One region of the Pseudomonas sp. DG56-2 genome, then DNA from elsewhere that is predicted to be linked to it. Evidence: predicted binding sites of a transcription regulator. Region 1 holds the regulator's gene; the other holds the start of a gene.
What was found. The regulator sigma-54, encoded in region 1, starts transcription at its own class of promoters, with help from an activator protein. The targets are predictions, from matches to a motif close to ANTGGCATNNANNTTGCTNT.
Positions count from the first base shown of each region.

Region 2: the regulator sigma-54 is predicted to act here: its motif matches at 4,766-4,785, upstream of nirB (nitrite reductase large subunit NirB).

Region 1 covers NZ_CP032311.1:4,740,190-4,747,821, reverse strand. The annotation lists gene D3Z90_RS21780 (superoxide dismutase) at 1-253, shown strand, start outside; gene D3Z90_RS21775 (ZIP family metal transporter) at 265-1,158, shown strand; gene D3Z90_RS21770 (HPr family phosphocarrier protein) at 1,176-1,448, opposite strand; gene rapZ (RNase adapter RapZ) at 1,469-2,323, opposite strand; gene ptsN (PTS IIA-like nitrogen regulatory protein PtsN) at 2,326-2,790, opposite strand; gene hpf (ribosome hibernation-promoting factor, HPF/YfiA family) at 2,803-3,111, opposite strand; gene D3Z90_RS21750 (RNA polymerase factor sigma-54) at 3,190-4,683, opposite strand; gene lptB (LPS export ABC transporter ATP-binding protein) at 4,862-5,587, opposite strand; gene lptA (lipopolysaccharide transport periplasmic protein LptA) at 5,588-6,112, opposite strand; gene lptC (LPS export ABC transporter periplasmic protein LptC) at 6,099-6,671, opposite strand; gene D3Z90_RS21730 (HAD family hydrolase) at 6,680-7,204, opposite strand; gene D3Z90_RS21725 (KpsF/GutQ family sugar-phosphate isomerase) at 7,205-7,632, opposite strand, start outside.
Region 2 covers NZ_CP032311.1:1,445,538-1,453,169, forward strand. The annotation lists gene rdgC (recombination-associated protein RdgC) at 1-192, opposite strand, end outside; tRNA gene D3Z90_RS06765 (tRNA-Val) at 353-428, shown strand; tRNA gene D3Z90_RS06770 (tRNA-Asp) at 442-518, shown strand; gene D3Z90_RS06775 (bifunctional nitrate reductase/sulfite reductase flavoprotein subunit alpha) at 886-4,677, shown strand; gene nirB (nitrite reductase large subunit NirB) at 4,950-7,505, shown strand; gene nirD (nitrite reductase small subunit NirD) at 7,505-7,632, shown strand, end outside.

The DNA.
Region 1 (7,632 bases):
GGCTGCGTTGACCCGCTTCGGCAGCGGCTGGGCGTGGCTGAGCGTAACGCCGGAAAAGACCCTCGTCGTGGAGAGCAGTGGCAACCAGGACAGCCCGCTGATGAATGGCAATACACCAATTCTGGGACTGGATGTCTGGGAGCATGCGTATTACCTGCTGTATCAGAACCGTCGCCCTGAATACATCAATGCTTTCTACAACGTGATCGATTGGTCCGAAGTAGAACGCCGCTATGTAACTGCCCTGGCGTGAGTCGCTCCGGTATGCGTTCAGATGTGATGTCCATTGGCAGCGTGCGCTTGTTTCGCCTGGCGCTGGGTACTGTGTTGTTACTGGTAGGCTTTGCACTGCTGGTGGCCCAGGGTTTTGCCTGGCTCGACCTTGAGCCACGAATGATGCGCGCGCTGGAAGGAGGCGCCTTGTGTGCGCTGGGCACCGCTCTGGGTGCAGTACCGGTGTTGGTAATCCGCAGTATGCCGGTTGCCTTGGCCGATACGTTGCTGGGCTTTGGTGCAGGGGTAATGTTGGCGGCGACTGCGTTTTCCCTGGTCATTCCCGGCCTCGATGCCGCTCAGGCGATTGGCCTGGGCAAATGGGGCGCCGGAGGGATGATCAGCTTCGGTTTGCTGTTCGGTGCGTTCTGTATCTACCTGGTCGACCTGAAAGTCTCCGGCGCATCGCCCGAGGCGTTGGTGGGCAACGCCCAACAGCCGGTGATTGCAGCGCGAATCTGGGTTTTCGTCATTGCCATCGTCGCTCATAACATTCCGGAAGGCATGGCTATCGGCGTGTCGGCAGGCGGTGGGATGGCCGATGCCGACAGTCTGGCGATGGGCATCGCGCTGCAGGACGTGCCTGAAGGTCTGGTGATTGCCCTGGTCTTGGCTGGCGCCGGTATGGCCCGGTTCAAGGCCTTCGCCATTGGTGCGGCATCTGGACTGGTCGAGCCGGTGGCGGCGGTGATTTGTGCCTGGCTGGTGACGGTGGCGCAGGTGCTGTTGCCGCTTGGCTTGGCCTGCGCGGCTGGGGCCATGTTGCTGGTGGTGACCCAGGAGATCATTCCCGAGTCACGCAGCAACGGTCATCATCGCCTGGCAAGCCTGGGGCTTTGCGTGGGCTTCTGCCTGATGATGGTGATGGATACGGCCTTGTCTTGAGAGGCGGGCGAGGGCGCTTACTCGCCCTCGTCGAAGTAGTTGTTGATCAGCTCGATCAGTGCCGTGAGCGCTGCATCTTCATCTTCACCCTCGGTGTGCAAGTGAACCTGGGTACCTTTGCCCGCGGCGAGCATCATTACCGCCATGATGCTCTTGCCGTCCACCAGTTTGTCGGGGGCTCGACCGACGCGCACGGTACAGGGGAAGCGTCCGGCCACGCCGACAAACTTTGCCGCAGCCCGGGCGTGCAGCCCCAGCTTGTTAATGATGGTTATTTCACGAGCGGGCATCGCGGCGGTGGTCCTGTGGGCTAGAGGTCGCGGTGGCGAACCTGGACATTCTTCAAGGATTGCTGCAGCAACTGGCCCAGGCGTTCAGTCAAATAAACCGAACGGTGGTGTCCCCCGGTACAGCCAATGGCAATGGTTACGTAAGCGCGGTTGCTGGCGGCAAAGCGTGGCAACCATTTAAGCAGGTAGCTGGAGATGTCCTGGTACATTTCCTCGACATCAGGCTGTGCAGCGAGGTAATCGATAACAGGCTGTTCGAGCCCGGAGTGATCACGCAGTTCCGGCTTCCAGTAAGGGTTGGGCAGGCAGCGCACATCGAACACGAGGTCGGCATCCACCGGCATGCCGCGCTTGAAACCGAACGACTCGACCAGAAATGCAGTACCAGGCTCCGGCTGGTTGAGCAGGCGTAGCTTGATCGAGTCACGTAACTGATAGAGGTTCAGGTTGGTGGTGTCGATCTTCAGGTCGGCAAGGTCGGCAATCGGCCCCAGCAGGTCGGTTTCGACCTTGATCGCTTCGGCCAGCGAGCGATTGGCGTTAGTCAGCGGATGGCGCCTGCGGGTTTCCGAGAAGCGCTTGAGCAGCGTTTCTTCATCGGCATCCAAGTACAGCACATCACATTGAATGTGCTTGCTTCGGGCGTCCTCCAGAAGTTCCGGGAATCGAGTCAGGTGACTCGGGAGGTTACGCGCATCGATCGACACTGCCACTTTCGGCTGCATCAACTCGGTGTTGATCAGGGCGTTTTCAGCCAGCTGCGGCAGCAGTCCGGCAGGCAGGTTATCGATGCAGTAGTAGCCGTGGTCCTCCAGGACTGCGAGGGCGGTGCTCTTGCCGGAGCCGGATCGGCCACTGACGATAATCAGGCGCATGTTCAGTGCTCGTTCTGTACGTCCAGTACAACCTGGTACAGGGCTTCACTGCTCTGGGCGGCACGTAGCCGGTCACGCACGTCCTTTCGGTCGAGCATGCTGGCAATTTGGCGCAACAGCTCGAGGTGCGCATCGGTAGCCGCTTCGGGAACCAGCAGGACAAACAGCAGATCGACCGGGGCGCCATCGATGGCGTCATAGTCGATCGGTGCTTCCAGGTGTATCAGGGCGCTGATGGGGGAAGTGCAACCTTTGAGGCGGCAATGTGGAATGGCAATGCCATTACCAAATCCGGTCGACCCGAGTTTCTCCCGGGCAAACAGGCTTTCAAAAACGATCTGCATCTCCAGGTCCGGAACTTCCCGGTGGATCAGGGTGGCGACTTCCTGGAGGGCGCGCTTTTTACTGCCACCCGGCGCGTTCACCAAGGAACGGCCGGGGGTCAGGATGGTTTCAAGTCGGATCATGGATGAGGGGGATCAGCGGGCCGCTGCACCTTGCAGCAGGCTTTGCTGTTTTTCCTTGTGTTTTTTCAGTTGGCGGTCGAGCTTGTCGGTCAAGGCGTCGATCGCTGCATACATGTCTGTGTGTTCGGCATTTGCAACCACTTCGCCGCCGGGAATAAACAGCGTTGCTTCAATTTTCTGCTGCAGTTTCTCGACCTTCATGATCACCGTTACGTTGGTAATCTTGTCAAAGTGCCCTTCCAGCCGTTTCAGTTTCTGTTCGACGTACTCGCGCAGCGGCTGGGTGACTTCTACATGCTGTCCACTGATATTGACTTGCATACAGCTTCTCCTTTTGTTGCCCGTGCATAAGAGGCAGGTGTTGCGCCTGCCACTGAACTGCTGTGGCGATCCTAGGGGCTACATCAGTCGCTTGCGTTCACTCGACGGTGCAATGCCGAGGGACTCGCGGTACTTGGCGACGGTGCGACGGGCTACCTGGATGCCTTGTGCCTCCAGTAAACCAGCGATCTTGCTGTCACTCAATGGCTTTTTCTGATTTTCCGCTGCAACCAGTTTTTTGATGATCGCGCGAATCGCTGTAGACGAGCACTCGCCGCCTTCAGAGGTGCTTACGTGGCTGGAGAAAAAGTACTTCAGCTCGTAAATTCCCCGAGGTGTATGCATGTATTTTTGCGTGGTGACCCGAGAAATGGTCGACTCGTGCATGCCCACCGCCTCGGCGATGTCGTGCAGGACCAATGGCTTCATTGCTTCGTCGCCGTGGTCGAGGAAACCACGCTGGTGCTCGACGATCTGGGTGGCAACCTTCATCAGGGTTTCGTTGCGGCTCTGCAGGCTTTTGATGAACCATCGAGCCTCCTGCAACTGGTTGCGCATGAAGGTGTTGTCGGCACTGGTATCGGCGCGGCGCACGAATCCTGCGTACTGCGGGTTGACCCGCAGGCGCGGCACGGCTTCCTGGTTGAGTTCGACCAGCCAGCGCTCGTTGTCCTTGCGTACGATTACGTCGGGGACTACATATTCGGGCTCGCTGGATTCGATCTGCGAGCCCGGGCGAGGGTTGAGGCTCTGGACCAGTTCAATGACCTGGCGCAACTCGTCTTCCTTGAGTTTCATCCTGCGCATCAATTGGCTGTAGTCGCGACTGCCGAGCAGGTCGATGAAGTCTCGCACCAGTCGCTGGGATTCGGCCATCCAGGGGGTATTGGCTGGCAGCTGGCGCAATTGCAGCAGCAAGCACTCACTGAGGTTGCGCGCGCCGATTCCGGACGGTTCGAACTGCTGGATACGGTGCAGCACGGCTTCGACTTCATCGAGCTCGATGTCCAGCTCGGGATCGAAGGACTCGCAGATTTCCTCGAGGGTTTCGTCCAGGTAGCCCTGGCTGTTGATGCAGTCGATCAGGGTAACGGCGATGAGCCGATCGGTATCGGACATCGGCGCCAGGTTCAACTGCCAGAGCAGGTGGCTTTGCAGGCTCTCGCCCGCCGACGTACGGGTGGTGAAGTCCCACTCGTCATCGTCGTTGCTGGGCAGGCTGCTGGCGCTGGTTTGGTAGATGTCTTCCCAGGCGGTATCGACGGGAAGTTCGTTGGGTATGCGCTCGCTCCATTCGCCATCTTCCAGGTTATCCACAGTTTGCGTGGTTTCCTGGAAGCTGCTGTCCTGGACTTCGGCGACAGGCTTGCTTTCGGCGTTATCCGCCATCGGGTCGCTGTTATCGAAGTCCTCGCCTTCTTCCTGGCGTTCGAGCATCGGGTTCGACTCCAGCGCTTCCTGGATTTCCTGTTGGAGGTCCAGGGTAGACAGCTGGAGTAGTCGGATAGCCTGTTGCAACTGAGGAGTCATCGTCAGTTGCTGGCCCATTCTTAGGACGAGCGATGGTTTCATGGCAGGGGCTTAACACCTTTTTCGCCGGCGCACATGCGCCATCCACTACAAGGGCACCGAAGCGCCAACTTTAAGCAAGTTATATGCCTGAAATTGGAGCGTTTGCCTAGGGTGCCGTACCAATTAAGCCGGATTTCACCGGATCAGCAGCCCAAGGCAAATGCTGGTCGCTTCGAACTTACAAGCGGAACTCGTGGCCCAGGTAGACCTCTTTGACCAGGTCGTTGGCCAGGATAGTCTCTGCGTCGCCTTCGGCAATCAGTTGACCATCATTGACGATGTAAGCTGTTTCGCAGATATCCAGGGTCTCTCGGACGTTGTGGTCGGTGATCAACACACCGATGCCCTTGGCCTTGAGGTGGTGGATGATCTGCTTGATGTCACCGACCGAAATCGGGTCGACACCGGCAAAGGGTTCATCGAGCAGGATGAATTTCGGCGCGGTAGCCAGGGCGCGGGCAATTTCCACGCGGCGACGTTCGCCACCGGAAAGGCTCATGCCAAGGTTGTCGCGAATGTGGCTGATGTGAAATTCCTGCAGCAGGCTTTCCAGTTCTTTGCGACGTCCGGCGGTGTCGAGGTCCTTGCGGGTCTCGAGGATCGCCATGATGTTGTCGGCAACCGAAAGCTTGCGAAAGATCGAGGCTTCTTGCGGCAGGTAGCCGATGCCGGCGCGTGCGCGGCCATGCATGGGCTGGTGGCTGACATCCAGGTCGTCGATCAGGACGCGGCCCTGATCGGCCTGGACCAGGCCAACGATCATGTAGAAGCAGGTGGTCTTGCCGGCGCCGTTAGGGCCTAGCAGGCCGACGATCTGGCCGCTGTCGATAGACAGGCTGACGTCGCGTACCACTTGCCGGCTCTTGTAGCTCTTGGCCAGGTGCTGGGCTTTGAGGGTCGCCATTTACTCGGCCTTCTTCTTCGGCTGGATCACCATGTCGATACGTTGGCGCGGCGTGGTCACGTTGCCGCCACGACCGGCAGTCGCTACCTGGGACTTGGTGTTGTAGACGATCTTCTCGCCTTCGGTGGTATTGCCTTCGTTGACTACCTTGGCACGGTCGGTGAGCACGACCAGATCTTTTTGTGCCTGGTACTGGATGGTCACGGCATAGCCTTGCATTTTGTCGGGCTTGGCGGCGCTCTGCTGCTGCTCGAAGTAGGCCAGGTTGCCCACCGAAGTCACCACGTCGATATCGCCGGATTCGGCGCGCGTGATGGTTACGGTATTGCCTTTGATCATCATCGACCCTTGAGTGATGATGACGTCGCCGGTATAGGTGGCAACGCCTTTCTTGTCATCCAGATGCGCGTTGTCGGCCTGGATACGGATAGGCTGATCGCGGTCGTTCGGCAGGGCCCAGGCGCTCGCGCTTCCCAGTGCTGCGCTCAGGCTGAGCAAAAAGGGGAGGGTTTTAACGAGCCTCATACTGTCCTCTTACGTTAGAAAGCAGGTCCATCCTGCCTTCTTTCAAATACGCTTTCATTCCATTGCCCGTAGTGACGCCACCGGCGCCGTCGATTCTAACGGCTTGCTCGGTTTGAGCATATTGCTTCTGCGGGAATACGGTCATGCGACTGCTGGTAATGATCATGGTGCGGTTCTTTTCATCGGTCCGGGCAACCCGTACCGAGTCGATCAGTTCCACTTCAGTGCCGTCAGGATTGACCTCGCCCTTTTCACTTTGCACATGCCAAGGGTAGGTGGTGCCGCGATACATCTGCAGGTCCGGCTTGGTCAGCAAGGTCACTTCGCTGACCATGAGGTGCTCGACCTTATCTGCAGTCATCTCGTACTGCATTTTGCCATCAGGCAGGAACTGCACGCTGTGGGCATTGGTGGCGTAGTAATCGATTGCGTTCTTGTCGACGGTCGCCTGGGGCTTGTCGAGGAAGGTCTCGGGACTGATGTTCCAGTAGCCGACCGCCACCAGCAAGGCGGCGATCACACTGAACAGCGCAATGGTTCGAATCTTTTTACTGAACATGTGTCGCTCTACAGGTAATTGGCATTGGCCGCGTCGAGATTGCCCTGGGCTTGCAGGATCAACTCGCAGAACTCTCGTGCGGCGCCTTCACCGCCACGGGCCTTGGTGATCCCGTGGGCGTGCTCGCGTACGAAGGTTGCGGCATTGGCCACTGCCATGCCCAGGCCGACGCGACGGATCACCGGCAGGTCGGGCAGGTCGTCGCCCAGATAGGCGACCTGTTCATAGCTTAGGTTGAGTTGGCCAAGAAGTTCGTCCAGCACCACCATTTTATCTTCGCGGCCTTGATACAGGTGAGGAATACCGAGGTTCTTGGCCCGGCGTTCGACTACCGGGGTTTTGCGCCCACTGATAATTGCCGTGGTAACGCCCGAGGCCATGAGCATTTTAATGCCTTGGCCATCGAGAGTGTTGAATGTCTTGAACTCGCTGCCATCTTCGAGGAAATACAAACGCCCGTCGGTCAAGACGCCATCAACGTCGAAGACGGCGAGTTTGATGGCCTTGCCACGTTGAAGCAGGTCCTGGCTCATTTACATCACTCCCGCACGCAACAGATCGTGCATGTTCAGGGCGCCAACCGGGCGCTCGTTCTTGTCGATCACAACCAGGGCGCTGATCTTGTGATCTTCCATGATTTTCAGGGCCTCGGCGGCGAGCATTTCGGCACGGGCAGTCTTGCCATGAACGGTCATGACGTCTTCGATCAGGGTTGTGTGCACATCGATGCTGCGATCCAGGCTGCGGCGCAAGTCACCGTCGGTGAAGATCCCGGCCAACCGTCCGTCGGCTTCGAGGACCACAGTCATGCCCAAACCTTTGCGAGACATTTCAAGGAGCGCGTCCTTGAGCAGGGTGCCGCGCTGCACGTGAGGCAACTCCTCGCCTGCGTGCATGACGTTTTCGACTTTCAGCAGCAGTCGACGCCCGAGGGCGCCGCCAGGGTGAGAGAACGCGAAGT
Region 2 (7,632 bases), 2.5 Mb from region 1:
CAGGAAGTCACCGCTGACGTGAACCAGTGGAGCATCTTCGCCTTTGCCGAATGGGGCGACGAAGCCATAAGTGGTCAACTCCTGGCTGGCGCAAGGGCGCGCCGGCTTGCTGGCCAGAGCGGTTTCCAGTGCTTCGGGATCGAACGGGACATCCTGGGTCAGGCGGTAGGTCAGCAGGTTTTTGAACCACATGGGGTGAAGCTCTCCTTAATACATAGGCGGGCATTATTCTCCGAGCAGGCACCCAAGGCCAACCCCGCGCTAAGTCTTTGGAACGCCTGAAAAATTTTTTTAAAAAAGTGCTTGCCAGAGTGTTCGGTGCTCCGTAGAATGCGCGCCACACCGAGACGAAGGGTGATTAGCTCAGCCGGGAGAGCATCTGCCTTACAAGCAGAGGGTCGGCGGTTCGATCCCGTCATCACCCACCACTCAGTGTATAGCGCAGCGGTAGTTCAGTCGGTTAGAATACCGGCCTGTCACGCCGGGGGTCGCGGGTTCGAGTCCCGTCCGCTGCGCCATATTTAGCTTCAGGGCCCACTGAACACCCTGAAGCAACAAAGAAAGCGACCTTAGGGTCGCTTTTTTTGTGCCTGGAATTTTCCCAGACGCCACCAGCACGCTGGTACGCCATTGCTTTCTCCGTGCCAGCATGGGCCGAGTTGGTGCGCGCATACCCAAGGCAGTGCAAAAGTTGCGCTGCGCGCTTGAGCAAATCGCGGGCTCATGCGGCGCCTGCGGTTCTGGCGCGACCCTTGCTTTAGCTTGAGCATTCGGCAATCAACGCAGATTGCCCCGTTCACGACAAAGGCGCCGTGTTGCCCTGCTTGTTTTTTCGAGCCGGGGCAGCAGGGCGCCTTTTTGTTTGCGCAAGCAGGAGGTCGGCAGATGAGCAGCACCAGTGTGCGTAGCGTTTGCCCTTATTGTGGGGTTGGGTGTGGCATTGTCATGTCGGTTGAGGGCAACCGGGTAACCAAGATCAGTGGTGACAAGCAGCATCCGAGCAATTTCGGGCGCTTGTGCACCAAAGGGCTGACCGCGCATCTGCCGCTGTGCGATTCAGGTCGCATGGAGCACGCCTTTGTGCGCAATGAACGCCAGCGCGATCCGGTGCAGACCCCCATCGATGTCGCCATCGAGCAGGCGGCGCTGCGTTTGCGCGCAATCATCGACGCGCACGGACCGGACGCCCTGGCGTTCTATGTCTCCGGGCAGATGTCGCTGGAGGCCCAATACCTGATCAACAAACTGGCCAAAGGTTTTATCCGCAGCCGACACATCGAGTCCAACTCGCGCCTGTGCATGGCCAGCGCCAGCAGTGGCTACAAGCAATCACTGGGCGCCGACGGACCACCGGGCAGCTACCAGGACATCGATCGCGCCGAAGTCTTCTTCGTCATCGGCGCGAACATGGCCGACTGTCATCCGATTCTTTTTCTGCGTCTGCTTGATCGGCTCAAGGCTGGGGCTCGACTGATTGTTGTCGACCCGCGGCGCAGTGCGACCGCCGACAAGGCCGATCTGTTCCTGCAGATCAAGCCGGGCACCGATCTGGCGCTGCTTAATGGCCTGCTGTATCTACTCAGGCACAAGGGCCACTGTGACCATGCCTTCATCGAGCGCTACACCGAAGGCTGGGCGGCCATGGCGGATTTTCTCGAGGATTACACCCCCGAGCGCGTCGCGGCCATAACCGGGCTTGCCGAGGCGGACATTCGCCAGGCCGCCGACTGGATCGGCCAGGCGCCGGAGTGGATGAGTTGCTGGACCATGGGCCTGAACCAGAGCATTCATGGCACCTGGCAGACCAACGCCTTGTGCAATCTGCACCTGGCCACCGGGGCGATCTGTCGGCCGGGTAGCGGGCCGTTCTCCCTGACCGGCCAGCCTAACGCGATGGGGGGGCGCGAGATGGGCTACATGGGCGCAGGCCTGCCCGGTCAGCGTTCGGCCTTGATCGACAGTGATCGGGCCTTTGTCGAACAGCTCTGGCAAGTGCCTGCCGGTAGCCTGCGCAGTGAAGCAGGGGATGGCACCGTGGCGTTGTTCGAGCAATTGGCTGCAGGGCAGATCAAGGCGTGCTGGATCATCTGCAGCAACCCGGTGGCCAGCGTTGCCAATCGCCAACAGGTGATCGATGGATTGCGCAAGGCAGCGCTGGTGATCACCCAGGATGCCTTTCTCGATACCGAAACCAACCGCTACGCCGATATCCTTTTGCCCGCGACGCTTTGGGCCGAAGGCGAAGGGGTGATGATCAACTCCGAGCGCAACCTGACGTTGATGAACAAGGCCGTAGAGCCTGCGGGTGACAGCTTGCCAGACTGGCAAATCATCGCCCGAGTTGCTTGTGCCATGGGGTACGCCGAGGCCTTCAGCTACGAAAATGCCGAGGCTGTATTCGATGAGATCCGCCGCGCCTGGAATCCCGCGACGGGCTACGACGTGCGTGGGATCAGCTATACCGCGTTGCGCCAGGCGCCTCGGCAGTGGCCGTGCGAACCCGGGCGCACAGACACGCGCAGCCCGCTGCGCTATCGCAACGACGGCATCAGCCAGACGCTGTACCGCGATGTTCAAGGGCATACGCCGAGCATTGCCTTTCCCACCAGCAGCGCCAAGGCGCGCTTTTTTGCGCGTCCGTGCCTGCCTGCTGCCGAGTTGCCGGATGATGAGTTTGCCCTGGTGCTCAATACCGGCCGGGTCCAGCATCAATGGCACACGCTGACCAAGACCGGCAAGGTTGGCGCACTGAACAAGCTTGATCCAGGCCCCTTTGTGGAAATTCATCCGGAAGATGCCACGCGCTTGGGGATCGCTGAAAAAGACCAGGTGCAAATACGTTCTCGACGGGGTCGGGCAGTATTACCGGCACGAATCACCACGCGGGTGCTGCCGGGCAATTGCTTTGCCCCCTTTCATTGGAACGATGTCTACGGTGAAAACCTGGCAATTAACGCACTGACCAGTGACGCCGTTGATCCTGACTCGCTGCAACCTGCTTTCAAATACTGCGCAGTGGCGTTAAGCCGGGTAGCAGGTGAGCGCATAAAGGCAGTTGAAATTGAGCAACCGCCTGTTTCGATGCAAGACCAGCATTTGTTGCTCTGGGCCTCGCAAACCGGCAACGGCCAGGCCCTTGCTGAACAGTGCGCAGCGCGCTTGCGCGAAGTGGGGCTGGCGGTGCAGTTGAGCTGCATGGAAGATGTAGCGCTGGCGCAACTCGATAGCCCCGCAAGTCTGCTGTTGATCGCCAGCACCTTTGGTGACGGCGATGCGCCAGATTCAGGCGCCGGTTTTTGGCAGGACCTGCATGGCGAGCATTCGCAACGCTGTGCCGGGCTGCCCTATGCGGTATTGGCCCTGGGCGATTCCAGCTACGAGCAGTTTTGTGGCTTTGGTCGCAAGCTGGACCAGCGCTTGTCCGAGGTGGGCGGCCAGCGCCTGCTGGCACGCGTCGATTGCGAGGGTGACTTCAGCGAGCCCGCCGGGCAATGGCTGCAGGCCTTGCTCAGCAAGCTCGGCCAGCAGGCGCCGCTGCTTGCTCTGCCTATGCCAGCGCCGGCGACCTCGGGTTTCAACAAGCACAATCCGTTGCCGACCAGATTGGTGGGCAACCGCTTGCTGAACAGTCCAGGAGCGGGCAAGGAAACACGGCAGATAATCTTCGATTTGGCCGGTAGCGAAATGCGCTATCAGGCGGGTGATGCCTTGGGCGTGTGGCCGCGCAACTGCCCGGCGCTGGTGGATGAGTTGCTGACGGCGGCGGGGCTTGAGGGAGCCAGCCCTGTCAGCCTTAAAGGCAAGGCCGACATGGCGTTGTTCAGCGCCTTGAGCGAGCACCTGGAAATTGCCCGCATTACCCCGGCAATCCTTGAGGCCATCGCCCGACATAGCGGCGACTCAATGCTGACCGATATGCTCAAGCCGCAGAACAAGGCGGCCCTCAAAGCGTGGCTGTGGGGCAAACAACTGATCGACCTGGTGCATGCCTTCCAGCCGCAATGGGACCAGGAAACCTGGTTGAGCCTGCTCAAACCCTTGCAGCCCCGGCTGTACTCGATCAGTTCGAGCCCCAAGCTGCATTCGGACCAGGTTCATCTGACCCTCTCTACCGTTCGCTACGGCCAGCGCAAAGGTGTTTGCTCCACCTATTTGGCCGATCGCGCCACGCAAGCCGAGGTGGCCATTTTCACCCAACCGACGGCCCATTTTCGTTTGCCCAAGGACAACTCCGCGCCGGTGATCATGGTCGGTCCCGGTACTGGGGTCGCACCGTTTCGAGCGTTTTTGCAGGAGCGTCAGGCCGAGGGGGCCAAGGGGCGCAACTGGTTGCTGTTCGGCGAGCAAAAGGCTGCCAGTGATTTTTACTACCGGGACGAGTTACAGACCTGGCAGCGCGAAGGGCATTTGCATCGGCTGGACACCGCGTTCTCCCGCGATCAGCCGGAAAAAATCTATGTGCAGCAACGCATGCTCGAACAAGGCGCTGAGCTTTGGCGCTGGTTGGAGGAAGGGGGGCACTTTTATGTCTGTGGTGATGCCGAGCGCATGGCCCGTGACGTCGATGCGGCGCTCAAGCAGGTGATTGCCAAGCATGGCGCGATGAACGTCGATCAGGCTGATGCCTACGTCGCAGAGATGAGTCGCAACAAGCGCTATCTGCGCGATGTGTATTGAGCGCCCCATAAGAGGGAGGGCTGCACCAGGCTGGGTCGGGAAGTGCGCTTTGTCGTAACCGCAGGCCGCGGTTTCAGGGACTTCGGCAGTTGGCACGCTCTGTGCTGCTGCTCTGTTACAACGTTCTGGCGGGTCAATGGCGATCTGCACCCTGAACTACATAAAACGACCAGGCAAAGGCGCCTGGAGCTTCGGCTCCAGGCGCCTTTTTGTTTTTCCGGGCTAGCCCCAGCAGCACAGCCACCGTGAATGGCCTTGAGTGAGGATCGGGTATGAATGCAGAAACTATCGTCCAGCGGCAAAAGTTGATCATCGTCGGCAACGGCATGGTCGGGCATCACTGCGTTGAGCAACTGATTGAGCGCAATGCCTTGAGCCGTTTCGAGGTGCGGGTGTTCGGTGAGGAGCGCCAGCGTGCCTACGACCGTGTTCACTTGTCCGAGTATTTCAGTGGCAGCGACGCTGAAGCCTTAGCCCTGGGTGCTGCGAGCCTGTACGCCGACAGCGGCGTCAGCCTGCATTTGGGTGAAGCCGTGCTGGAGATCGACCGCGACCGCTGTGAAGTGCTGACGTCGGCTGGTCGCTACCCCTATGATCAATTGATCCTGGCCACCGGTTCATACCCTTTCGTTCCGCCAGTCGTCGGCTGCGAAGGGGCGTCGCGTCTGGTCTACCGCACCCTCGATGACCTTGATGGCATCCGCGCGGCAGCTGCCAATGCACGGCGCGGTGTGGTGGTCGGCGGTGGCTTGTTGGGGCTTGAAGCTGCCAATGCCCTGAAGTCATTGGGGCTCGAAGCGCATGTGGTCGAGTTTGCACCACGCTTGATGCCGGTGCAGTTGGACAGCGAAGGTGGCGCAGCCCTGCGGGCGCAGATCGAGGCACTTGGCGTCGGTGTGCATGTCTCGCGTGGCACGCAAGCGGTGGTAACCGGTGAAGATTATCGCTACCGGATGAACTTCGAGGGTGGCGAATTCCTGGAAACCGACCTGATCGTGTTTTCCGCCGGTATCCGCCCGCAGGATGCCCTGGGGCGCAACAGCGGTTTGGAGATTGCCGCACGCGGTGGCGTGGTGATCGACAGCGACTGTCGCAGCAGCGACCCGCGGATTTTTGCCATTGGCGAATGCGCATCGTGGAACGGCAGCGTGTTCGGTCTCGTAGCACCGGGCTACAGCATGGCGCGTAACGTTGCGGCGACGCTGATGGGGGATGCGGCCGCACGCTTCAACGGTGCCGACATGTCGACCAAGCTCAAGTTGCTCGGGGTTGACGTCGGTTCAATCGGCGATGCCCATGGTGCGACACCCGGGGCGCGTAGCTACCGTTTCATCGACGAAGCCAACTCGGCGTACCGCCGTCTGGTGGTGGATGCCTCGGGCAAACGCGTGCTGGGCGCGGTACTGGTAGGCGACAACAGCTATTACGACACCTTGCTGCAATACGTGCAGAACGCAATTGCCCTGCCGGCTGATCCTGCGGCCTTGATTCTGCCGCAAGTCTCCGGGGCGCTGACCCTCGGTGCCGATGCCCTGCCGGACACTGCGACCATCTGCTCCTGCCACAACGTCAGCAAAGGCGCGATCTGCAGCGCCATCGACAAGGGTTGTGGCGAACTGGCTGCCCTCAAGCAACAGACCAAGGCGTGTACCGGTTGCGGTGGTTGCGCGGCATTGCTCAAGCAGGTCTTCGAGCACGAGCTGATTGCCCGGGGTGTCAGTGTCGACAAGAGCCTATGCGAACACTTTGCCTACACGCGCCAGGAGTTGTATGCCCTGGTGCGCGTTGAGGGCATCCTCAGTTTTGACGAAATGCTCGCCAAGCATGGTCGCGGCCATGTCGGTTGCGACATTTGCAAGCCCACGGTCGGCTCCATCCTCGCATCGTGCTGGAACCAGCCCATCATGGACGCATCGCTGGTGCCGTTGCAGGACACCAACGACACCTTCATGGCCAACATGCAAAAGAATGGTACCTATTCGGTTGTGCCGCGAATTCCTGGCGGTGAAATTACCCCGGACAAGCTCATCGTCATCGGTGAGGTGGCGAAAAAGTACGACCTCTACACCAAGATTACCGGTGGCCAGCGCATCGATCTTTTTGGCGCGCAATTGCACGAGTTGCCGGCGATCTGGGGTGAGCTGATCGAAGCCGGCTTCGAAACCGGCCACGCCTACGGCAAGTCCACGCGCACGGTGAAATCCTGTGTCGGCAGCACCTGGTGTCGCTACGGCGTGCAGGACAGCGTGAAGATGGCCTTGCTTCTGGAGGACCGCTACAAGGGCCTGCGCTCGCCGCACAAACTCAAGTTCGCGGTTTCTGGCTGCACCCGTGAATGTGCCGAGGCGCAGAGCAAGGATATTGGTGTAATCGCCACCGAGAAGGGCTGGAACCTGTACATCTGCGGCAATGGCGGCATGCGTCCGCGGCATGCCGAGCTGTTCGCCACTGATCTGGATGATGCCGGGCTGATCCGCCTCATCGACCGGGTGCTGATGTTCTACATCCGCACCGCCGACAAATTGCAGCGCACGTCGGTCTGGCGCGAGAGCCTGGAAGGCGGCTTGAACTATCTGAAACAGGTCATTATCGAAGATTCACTAGGCCTGGCTGCCGAGCTGGAAGCTCAGATGCAGTTAGTGGTCGATCGCTACGAATGTGAATGGGCCAATGCTCTCAAGGATCCCGAGAAGCTCAAGCGCTTTCGCACTTTCGTCAATGACCATCGCCCAGATCCCGGCGTGCACTTTGTTCGTGAGCGTGGTCAACGCCGCCCCATTGCCGCCGCAGAGCTTCACTTGATCCCGACCACTGAAGAGGTGCTGTGATGAGTCTGTCCAATGCTGCTGTAAACCTGCAAACCCAAGACTGGCAAACGGTGTGCAAACGCCAGGACCTGGTTGCGCAATCGGGCGTGGTTGTCTGGTTCGAAGGCCGGCAGGTGGCGTTGTTCTA